2 regions of the Pseudoalteromonas sp. BMB genome follow, and region 2 is predicted to be linked to the other one. Evidence: predicted binding sites of a transcription regulator. Region 2 holds the regulator's gene; the other holds the start of a gene.
What was found. The regulator LexA, encoded in region 2, represses DNA repair genes until DNA is damaged. The targets are predictions, from matches to a motif close to TACTGTATNNNNATACAGTA.
Positions count from the first base shown of each region.

Region 1: a site for LexA is predicted at 1,625-1,644, ahead of BB427_RS12385 (DNA topoisomerase III). Genes of this name have one in related genera too.

Region 1 covers NZ_MBQA01000163.1:1,578-6,474, forward strand. The annotation lists gene BB427_RS12385 (DNA topoisomerase III) at 1-1,615, opposite strand, end outside; gene BB427_RS12390 (methyl-accepting chemotaxis protein) at 1,719-3,833, opposite strand; gene BB427_RS12395 (Na+/H+ antiporter subunit G) at 4,051-4,377, opposite strand; gene BB427_RS12400 (K+/H+ antiporter subunit F) at 4,387-4,656, opposite strand; gene BB427_RS12405 (Na+/H+ antiporter subunit E) at 4,650-4,897, opposite strand, start outside.
Region 2 covers NZ_MBQA01000210.1:53,056-57,952, forward strand. The annotation lists gene BB427_RS22210 (cytochrome c oxidase subunit 3) at 1-10, opposite strand, end outside; gene BB427_RS22215 (cytochrome c oxidase assembly protein) at 1-578, opposite strand, end outside; gene ctaD (cytochrome c oxidase subunit I) at 578-2,152, opposite strand; gene coxB (cytochrome c oxidase subunit II) at 2,152-3,294, opposite strand; gene lexA (transcriptional repressor LexA) at 3,655-4,269, opposite strand.

The DNA.
Region 1 (4,897 bases), on a different contig from region 2:
ACTGCCGTCTAAACAAAAGCTCAATAATTCCGGCCCGCGTTGCTTCAGTGCCAAGCCCGTCAGTGTCTTTCAATACCTTTTTGATAGATTGATCGGAAACAAACCGCGCAATACCTGTCATTGCACCTAATAAGGTGGCTTCAGTGTAATGCTTTGGCGGCTGAGTTTGTTTTTCTTTAACTTCACCTCTCTCACATAAAAGTTGCTCTCCCACCTGTAACTCCGGCAATAGGCTTTCTTTTTCTACCTCATGACCTTTAAACAGTATCTTGAATCCTTGATCTGTTATTTGCTTCGCTTGTGCTTTGAATTGACCACCACTAATCTCCAACTCCACTTTAGTTTCGTTGTAGCGGTAGGGATGAAAGAATTGCGCAAGGTACTGTACAGAGATAAGTTGATAGACCTGCAATTCTCTATGCCCAAGCTGAGCACTGCGGAGCTTTTTAGTGGTTGGAATGATAGCGTGATGCGCTTCTACCTTTTTGTCATTCCAACACGCGCCTTTTAGGTTCATATCAGCTAACTTAATAAACTTACTTTCTATTCCCTGATTGTGCTCGGCAGCCGCAATGACTTGCTCTCTTTCAACACAATGTTCTTGTGGTAGATAACGGTTATCAGATCTAGGGTAAGTGATCAGTTTATGTTTCTCATAGAGTGCCTGACAAATATCCAACACTTGCTGAGCCGATAAACCGTAGCGCTTATTTGCGTCAATCTGCAAAGAAGAAAGGTTATAGGGTAGCGGCGGATTTATCTTTTTTGGTTTCGTTTCAACCTTATTTATTGTTGCTTGCTTTTGACTGATCCGATCCGCAACGTTTTCGGCTAAGGCTTTAACCAGAACACGCCCATCTTCGTCCATATAGGGCTTACATGCTTCACTTGGTACCCACTTAGCTTCAAAAACACCCCAATTTGGTTTATTGATGTGTGCAATCACCTCATAAAATGGTTTAGATACAAAGTTCTCTATTTCTAAATCCCTTCTAACAACCAAACCAAGTACCGGAGTTTGCACTCTGCCAACCGACAAAACGGTATTCACTCCCGCTTTTTGCCCGGCCAACGTAAATGCTCTGGTTAAATTCATCCCAAATAGCCAATCCGCTCTAGCTCTTGCAAGTGCAGATACACTTAAAGGAACAAATTCTTGATTAGAACGTGTCGAAGCCAAAGCCTTTTTCACAGCTTGTGGGTTTAAATCACTGATCAACAAGCGTCGGATCGTTGCTCTTTTCCGCTCTGGCAAATTTACGAATTGAAATACTTCGTCCACAAGCAATTGCCCTTCTCTATCAGGATCTCCAGCATGGTAGATTTCATCGGCTTTTGTGAGTAACTTTTTTAAAGTGCTAAGCTGCTTTTTTGTTTTTGGCTTTGCTTTGAACTGCCATTGAGTCGGCACGATTGGTAGATCATGAAACTGCCATTTTTTGTATTTGGCGTCGTAGTCTTCAGGTTCTGCTTGCTCCAACAGGTGTCCTATGCACCAAGAAACCACATCACCATTCGCGACTTCTATATAACCATCTTGTTTTTTATGTGGTTTTGGTAAGACATCGGCGATTGCTCGACCTAAAGAGGGTTTTTCTGCGATATAGAGTTTCATGATTAGCTTAACTGTATATAGATACAGTTATCATAGTGAATTTTGACGAAAAACACCATAGCTGCAAAGAGACTGTCTCCAGTCTCTTTGCGAACCAACAAACTTACGTTCTTAATAAATTAAGTTGCTTGTGTTTTTGTTCAACTATCAGCGTCATTGAACTGGCCGCTTGCTCAACTTCATCTGCGAACTTCGAAAGCTCAGCAGCGGCATCTGAAATGCCCGTTGTATTTGTATTAATTTCTTCGGTAACCATACTTTGCTCTTCCGCAGCCGTCGCAATTTGTGTTACTTCATTAGAAATGCTTGTCAGCTCAGCAACTAGGGTACTCATTAACCTTGCTGATTCTTGGCAATAACTCACTGCGTCTTCACCTAACTGCACAGAACTCTCAATGATCCGACCTGAATTCGCGACCTCACTCTGGAGGTTATCTATTAGTTTACTAATGTCGTCCGTTGAGGCCTGTGTTTTTGACGCCAAAGCTCGAACTTCGTCGGCAACAACCGCAAAGCCGCGCCCTTGTTCCCCCGCCCTTGCCGCTTCAATTGCTGCGTTTAAGGCCAGTAAATTAGTTTGTTCTGCAATGGCTCTGATCACTTCTAGTATTTTGGAAATATCATTACTGCGCTCAGATACCTTCACGACCGCTTGTTTTGCATCAATAACTTGATCCGCCATTGATTGCACCGTTTCAGTTGTTTTAATGATACTTTGCTCGCTTTGCTGAACTTGATCAGCGGCCTGATTCGTACTTGCAGCCGCTTTTTCCGACGCCCGAGCCACCTCTGAAGCGGTTGCACTAAGTTCGTTAATTGCAGTAACTACGCTATCTATTTCCAAATGCTGATTAGCGACTTTGTTTTTGATGTTTATCGCGGCTTCTGTTGTTCGATGCGACTGCTCATAGGAAGATTCAGCAAGACCTTTGAGGTCATCAATCATCTTTCGTAGTTTATCAGTAAAGCGGTTAAAGCCATGCGCCAAGGCAATCAACTCAGCATGATGACTCACTTCTAGCTCATGCGTTAAATCGCCTTCGCTAGAAGCTAAGTTCTCTACCCGCTCCTGAATATGCGTAAGCGGCCCGATAATTGTGTTCACTAATACCACCGCAATGGCAATGCCAATAACAGCAATAACAATACCGATAATAAGCATCCAGCGACCAACGGAGTTTGTCGACTCCTCCAGCTGACTTTGCAGCGTTGTAGCAGAACTAAGTGCAATTGCCTTAGGTAGTTCGATTACCAGAGACCAAGTGGTATTTGGCAACGCAATGTTGATCGGTACTGCTACGACTAAATCTTCACCAAGCTCTTTAATCCCAGAACCTGTGTGCAGCGATTTTAACACCTCAGCCCTATCTGACTTTGTCGACTCAGCAAGTGGGCGGGCTAAATTCTTGTAGTGACTAGAACCCACAACAAGACCCAGCTCACTTAACAAGGTTACCTTAGCGGCTCCTGAGTAAAGCGAGTTTGAGAGCTCGTCGACCATAGTTTGAAAAATCGGCAAATTTACATCCACGCCCACTAAGCCTCTAAATTGACGATTGACCACGACTGGTGTAGTCAATGAGGTCATCAGCATTTTGTTGCCCGGAGAAATTTCATATAAATAGGGCTCCATGATACAAGGCGCTATTTTATCTTTTGCGCACAGATACCACTCGGCTTCTCGTAGGCCAAATTCATTGATTGCATCGGCATATTTTTCTTCTGCCGACTCAACTTTTTGTTGCATCGGACCATTGGCTTCTTGAGTAAAGTAGAGCTCTAAGGTACCAGCGCCCGGCACAGAGTGACTGGAACCACCTTGATTACTGGCATCATTGCCATCGTAACCATTCGGTTCAAACTGTGCATACATAGAAGACACAAAGCGATTTTGCTTTAGCGCACCATTGACAATTTCTTGTACTTGTTCACGGCTCAGAGGATCCTGTGTGGCGGTATGAGATAGTACACCCGCCAAAGTATAAGGAACACGATAGGCTTCATTGATAAAGCCAGCCACACGTTGCCCATATTGATTACCTTTAGCGATAAGGCCTTGGGATATTTCATCATAAATCGCTTGTTGGACCCCTTCACTTTGCTTGGTATTTTCTGCTGCAAGGTGAAACCACATTGTTGTCACTAATATAACAACCAAACTCGTTACTAATGCTGTTACAAAGAATAAGAGTTTGTTTTTAATCGAAGCTTGTTTCATAACATTCCCAGTTTTTAGACTTAGTATGCAAACAAATTGCACTGCACGTTCATCATCAACTTGATAAAACGAGTGACCCCTATTTTTATCGGCGACTATGAAGTCTTTTTTAACTGTAGCAAAAAATTTAATAACGTACTGAAATTTATGATGCTTAGGCGAAGTATTTTGACGAATAAATTATAAAGTGATGGATAAAAAAAATAGCGCCGAAGCACTATTTTTTTATCTTGTCTTTGCCAGTCGTCTTTTCATTGCTTGGCAAGCGGTGATGTATTGCTGACTTAATCAGCATATATCCAGAGATGGGAGCGGTGAGCAGCAAAAATATTGAAATCAAGATTTCCTTTACACTCACGCCATCAGTCGTGGTACTGAAATACACCATTGCCGAGGTCAATAAGCACGCCATTCCAAGCGTTGTCGCTTTTGTAGGACCGTGGAGACGCATAAAAAAGTCAGGCATTTTCACAAGACCAATAGAGCCTATCAATACAAACGCACCACCTAACAGTAATAAAATGGAAATTATCCATTCTGACATATCGCTCTCCTATTCTATGATGTCGCCGCGCAGCAAATACTTACATACCGCAACTGTACTTACAAAGCCAAGCATTGCTATTAATAATGCGGCTTCAAAGTACAATGCCGTTCCCATACTCATTCCGTACAGAATAATAAGCGCAATGGTATTTATATACATGGTATCGAGCGCTAAAATTCTATCTGGAATTGAAGGCCCAACAACCAAACGCCACAGGTTTAGCAAAAGCGATACACCTATCATCGCAAAGACAATCAGAATTACAGTTTCTAGCATTCAAAAATCTCCTTCAATGGCGCTTCATAACGAGATTTAACCGTATCAATCAATGCTTGCTCATCCGTAAGATCTAACACATGGATCAGTAAGTATTTACGTTCTGGTTTTTCGCCACTTTTTACAGACTCAGGCCAAGGGTATACCTCAGCACTTACGGTGCCAGGAGTTAAAGATACCGTGCTGGCTAAAATAGTAATTGGCATAGCTTGATCTATATCGAGCGGCACCAACACGAAAC
Region 2 (4,897 bases):
CATGGTTCATATTTGAACTCCTCTCGAGAAGCTAGCATACTCAGTCCATCACTGTCTTGTTTGCTAACTCGCTCTGTAATATCAAACAACGTATATGAAAGTGTGAGTTCCTCAACATCACTTGGGAGCTCCGTATCTACATAAAACCTCAAGACAAACTCAACTTCTTCTTTGCCTTTCATTGGTTGCTGATCAAAACAAAAGCAGGCCATTTTGTGTAAATACTTTGCCGCTTTCCCTGGAGACACTGAAGGGATCGCTTGCAACACACGCTCACTATCACTCAAGTTTTTTGCAATGAATTTGACATCGGTTAGCTTACCGGGTTGAACTCTAACCGAATGCTCGACTGCATCGACCTTAAATGGCGCCTGGCTTTGACTATGCGTTGTGAAGCTCACATCTACTTGTCGACTTTGTGCAATTGACTCGCTCTGCTTTGCGATTTCCATGGATGGCTTACCATTTAGGCCTGTGACATCACAAAAAACGTCATATAGAGGAACCAGTGCAAAGGCAAAAGCAAACATACCTAGCGTCAACAAAATAAGCTTCTTAAGCAGGCGACCATGTTGCATTACTTAATCTCCGGTGGCGTTGAAAAGGTATGATAAGGAGCCGGAGATGGTACTTGCCACTCTAATCCCTCAGCCCCATCCCATACTTTCCCAGAGGCCTGCTCTCCACCTTTTATACATTTATAAACCACTGCAACAAACAACAGTTGAGAAAGACCGAATGCAAACCCTCCGATACTAATGATCGCGTTAAAATCAGCGAACTGTAGAGCATAATCAGGGATCCGCCTTGGCATGCCAGCAAGACCAACAAAGTGCATTGGGAAAAACAATACGTTCACACTAACCAAGGAGAGCCAAAAGTGAAATTTAGCCAATTTGATATCAAACATGTGCCCTGTCCACTTTGGTAACCAATAATATGCGGCGGCCATTATTGAGAATATAGCTCCCGTAACTAACACGTAATGGAAATGCGCGACAACGAAGTAGGTATCGTGATATTGGAAATCTGCAGGCGTAATTGCTAACATCAAACCGGAAAATCCGCCAATTGTGAAAAGTACGATAAACGCAATGGCAAAAAGCATGGGTACCTCAAAACTAATAGCACCTCGCCACATTGTCGCTACCCAATTAAAAACCTTAACGCCAGTGGGCACTGATATGAGCATAGTTGCATACATAAAAAACAACTCACCAGCTAAAGGCATGCCCGTAGTAAACATATGATGAGCCCAAACGACGAACGATAACAGAGCGATTGAAGCGGTTGCATAAACCATTGATGCATAGCCAAACAGTTTCTTTCTTGAAAATGTCGGTACTATCGTAGAAATTATGCCGAAGGCAGGTAATATCATGATGTACACTTCAGGATGACCAAAGAACCAGAATATATGCTGGAACATAACAGGATCACCACCACCTGCTGCATCAAAAAAGCTCGTTCCAAAGAACTTATCAGTCAATACCATAGTCACAGCGCCAGCGAGTACGGGCATAACAGCAATCAGAAGAAATGCAGTTATCAGCCAAGTCCAGACAAACAAAGGTAACTTCATCCATGTCATACCTGGAGCTCTAAGATTGACGATGGTCACGATAACGTTGATAGCACCCATAATAGAGCTAATTCCCATTATATGGATCGCAAAAACAAAAAATGCAGTATTGTCATTGCTGTACGTTGTAGATAGTGGCGCATAAAAAGTCCAACCGAAAGCAGGCCCGCCGCCTTCCAAAAATAACGACATCAGTAAAATTGCAAATGCAAAGGGTAGTATCCAAAAACTCCAGTTATTCATTCTCGGTAACGCCATATCAGGAGCACCAATCATCATTGGGATCATCCAGTTGGCAAGACCAGTAAATGCGGGCATTACTGCGCCAAATACCATTATTAGTCCATGTACTGTCGTCATTTGATTAAAAAAATGCGGATCTACAAGCTGTAACCCAGGTTGGAAAAGCTCGGCGCGGATCACCATCGCCATAGCACCACCAATTAAAAACATGGTTAGTGAGAACAATAAATACAGTGTTCCAATGTCTTTATGATTGGTAGTAAACAGCCAGCGCTTGAAGCCTTTTGGAGCTGTATGGTGTGAATGTTCTTCTACGATGGCACTCATTACTTACCCTCCTCTAATGCATCTATCTCACGCTGTATTTGGCTTGGCTGAATAACATCGCCGGTGTCATTACCCCAGCTATTTCTTTTATAGGTGATAACTCCCGCAATCTGCTTGATTGTTAATTGCTTTGCGAAAGATTGCATAGCAGTTCCTGGTCGACCTAAAAGTAGAATATCTATATGAGCTTTAATATCTCCAGTGACGACTTTACTCCCTTTCATTGCAGGGAAGACACCTGGTAGCCCAAGCCCAGTTGGTTGATGGCAAGCTGCGCAATAAGCCATGTAAGTTTGTTCACCAACCTCCATTAACTCTTCTTTCGAAAGGGTTTGTTGGGCAACTGCTTGTGACTCAGCCTCTGCTTTTGCTTTTTCAGCTTTAGCATCGTTGAGCCAACTATCAAATTTATCAGGGCTTACGGCCTCGACGACGACAGGCATAAAGCCATGATCTTTGCCACATAATTCAGCACATTGGCCTCTGTAAATTCCTTCATCGTTTACCTTTGTCCATGCCTCATTTATAAAGCCCGGATTGGCATCCTTCTTCACCGCAAAATCGGGCACCCACCAAGAATGGATGACATCATCTGAGGTCATTAAAAAGCGAACTTTCCTATCGGTGGGAATAACTAAATGCTTATCAACTTCAAGCAGGTAATTTTCATTTTTTTCTTTAAGATCACTAATTTCATCTTTCGAAGTAGAGAGCAAAGAATAGAACTCAACATCATGCCCCATATACTCATAGTGCCATTTCCACTGAGAGCCTGTGACCTTAATGGTCAGATCAGCTTTACTCGTGTCTTCCATAGCAATAAGCGTTTTTGTGGCAGGTATTGCCATACCAATGAGTATCAGGAAAGGAATTGCAGTCCAAAGTATTTCCACTTTGGTGCTTTCATGAAATTGCGCTGCAACAACGCCTTTTGACTTTCTGTGTTTTATAAGCGCCCAAAACATAACCCCAAATACAATAACCCCAATGACGCAACATATTAGAAATATGGTCATGTGAAGCTCATACACTTGATGACTAATGTCTGTAACACCTTGCCTCATATTGTAAGCGCTGTTAGCAAGTGAGGGCATGGCGATTAGCACTGCGATGAATGCTACAACTAATCGACAAATTTTCATTTGACGTCTCCTTCAAGACAACTCGCGGTTGTCTTTTGTTATTATTGGATGACTGTCATATTGTCTATTTGTACATAGACTTACTGCACGACTATTAACCAATTAGTCAAAAAACAAACAAATTGCAAGATTTTTGAGAAGACCGACTTTAGAATCAAAACTGGGGACTATAGGGGGTAAAACAAAGAATGATGAAAAATAGTGTATAAAGATCAGAAAACTAAAAATATTACTAAATGATTAAAGTCACTATAATCATCCTACTTTCACATAGTTAGAAAAGTTAATTACCACTTTTTAAACAAAATATAGTTAAAGCAAGCGCAACTTTATATTTGACGCTACGCTCGCTCTCATAAACTACATCCAGTCAGCACTTCGGATAACGCCGACGGCTAACCCTTCAATGGAGAAATTTTGATGCTCAAGATCCACTTCAATCGCTTTAAACTCTTCATTCTCAGCATGCAATAAAACTTTCTTTCCTTTCTTTTCAAAGCGTTTAACAGTCACGTCCTCTTCTACACGAGCCACTATCACTTGGCCATTTTCAGCCAATTGAGTCCTGTGAACAGCTAGAAGATCACCATCCATAATGCCAATATCCTTCATGCTCATACCATTAACTCTCAAAAGATAATCAGCATTAGGTTTAAAAAAACTCGCATCTACATTAAAGTGGCTTTCCACATGTTGCTCTGCCAGGATAGGCTCGCCAGCAGCAACACGGCCAATAATAGGTAAACCAAGTTGTTCGGATTCATCCTCTACAAGTCGAATCCCTCGGCTTGCACCAGGAACCATTTCGATAACTCCCTTTTTTGCAAGCGCCTTAAGATGTTCTTCCGCTGCATTTGCACTCTTAAAACCCAAAGCATCTGCTATTTCTGCACGAGTTGGAGGCATGCCAGTATCTTTTATGAATACTTTTATTAATTCAAAGATTTGTTCTTGTCGTTTTGTTAGAGGACGCATTAACTGGTGTTCCATACAGTGGTTTATTTACTGTAAGTATATACAGCTCAAAAAAAATCGCAAATGTTTCTTTATTCGACATATTTTAAGTGTATTTGCTGATAGCATTAATTAGAGCAGCATTAAGCAAGAAACGAAGTCTGTGCCTCAGAGCTTAACCTACGACTCTACGTAATAAGAAATAGATTATTAAGATTTAGGGCTGATAAACCACCTCCCACTATGTTGCACTATGCTGATACTGTGGTGGGAGCGAGTTCACCTCGCGATGTGTTGATTGGCTTGCGAGGTTTTCTATATCTCAAATCTCTACACCCCAGACAGCAAAAAACCCGTCGCATTGCTGCAACGGGTTTTGATGTACATGGATGTTCGAATGTCGATGAAGTTCATGGATGAACGCTTTTCATCAACCTCTTATTTGGCCCTGGCTCGCTACGAAGTAGGATGTTCTCATTTTTTAAATAGAGAGTCACATGGGTAATCCACACTATCATCGACTGGAAACCTTAATTGCAAGCCATCGGTGGGTAAACCACCTACCATGTTGCACTGTGCTTATACTGTGGTGGGAGTGGAGCGCATTTACTTAGGTTTAGAAAACCTCGCGATGTGTTGATTGCCTTGC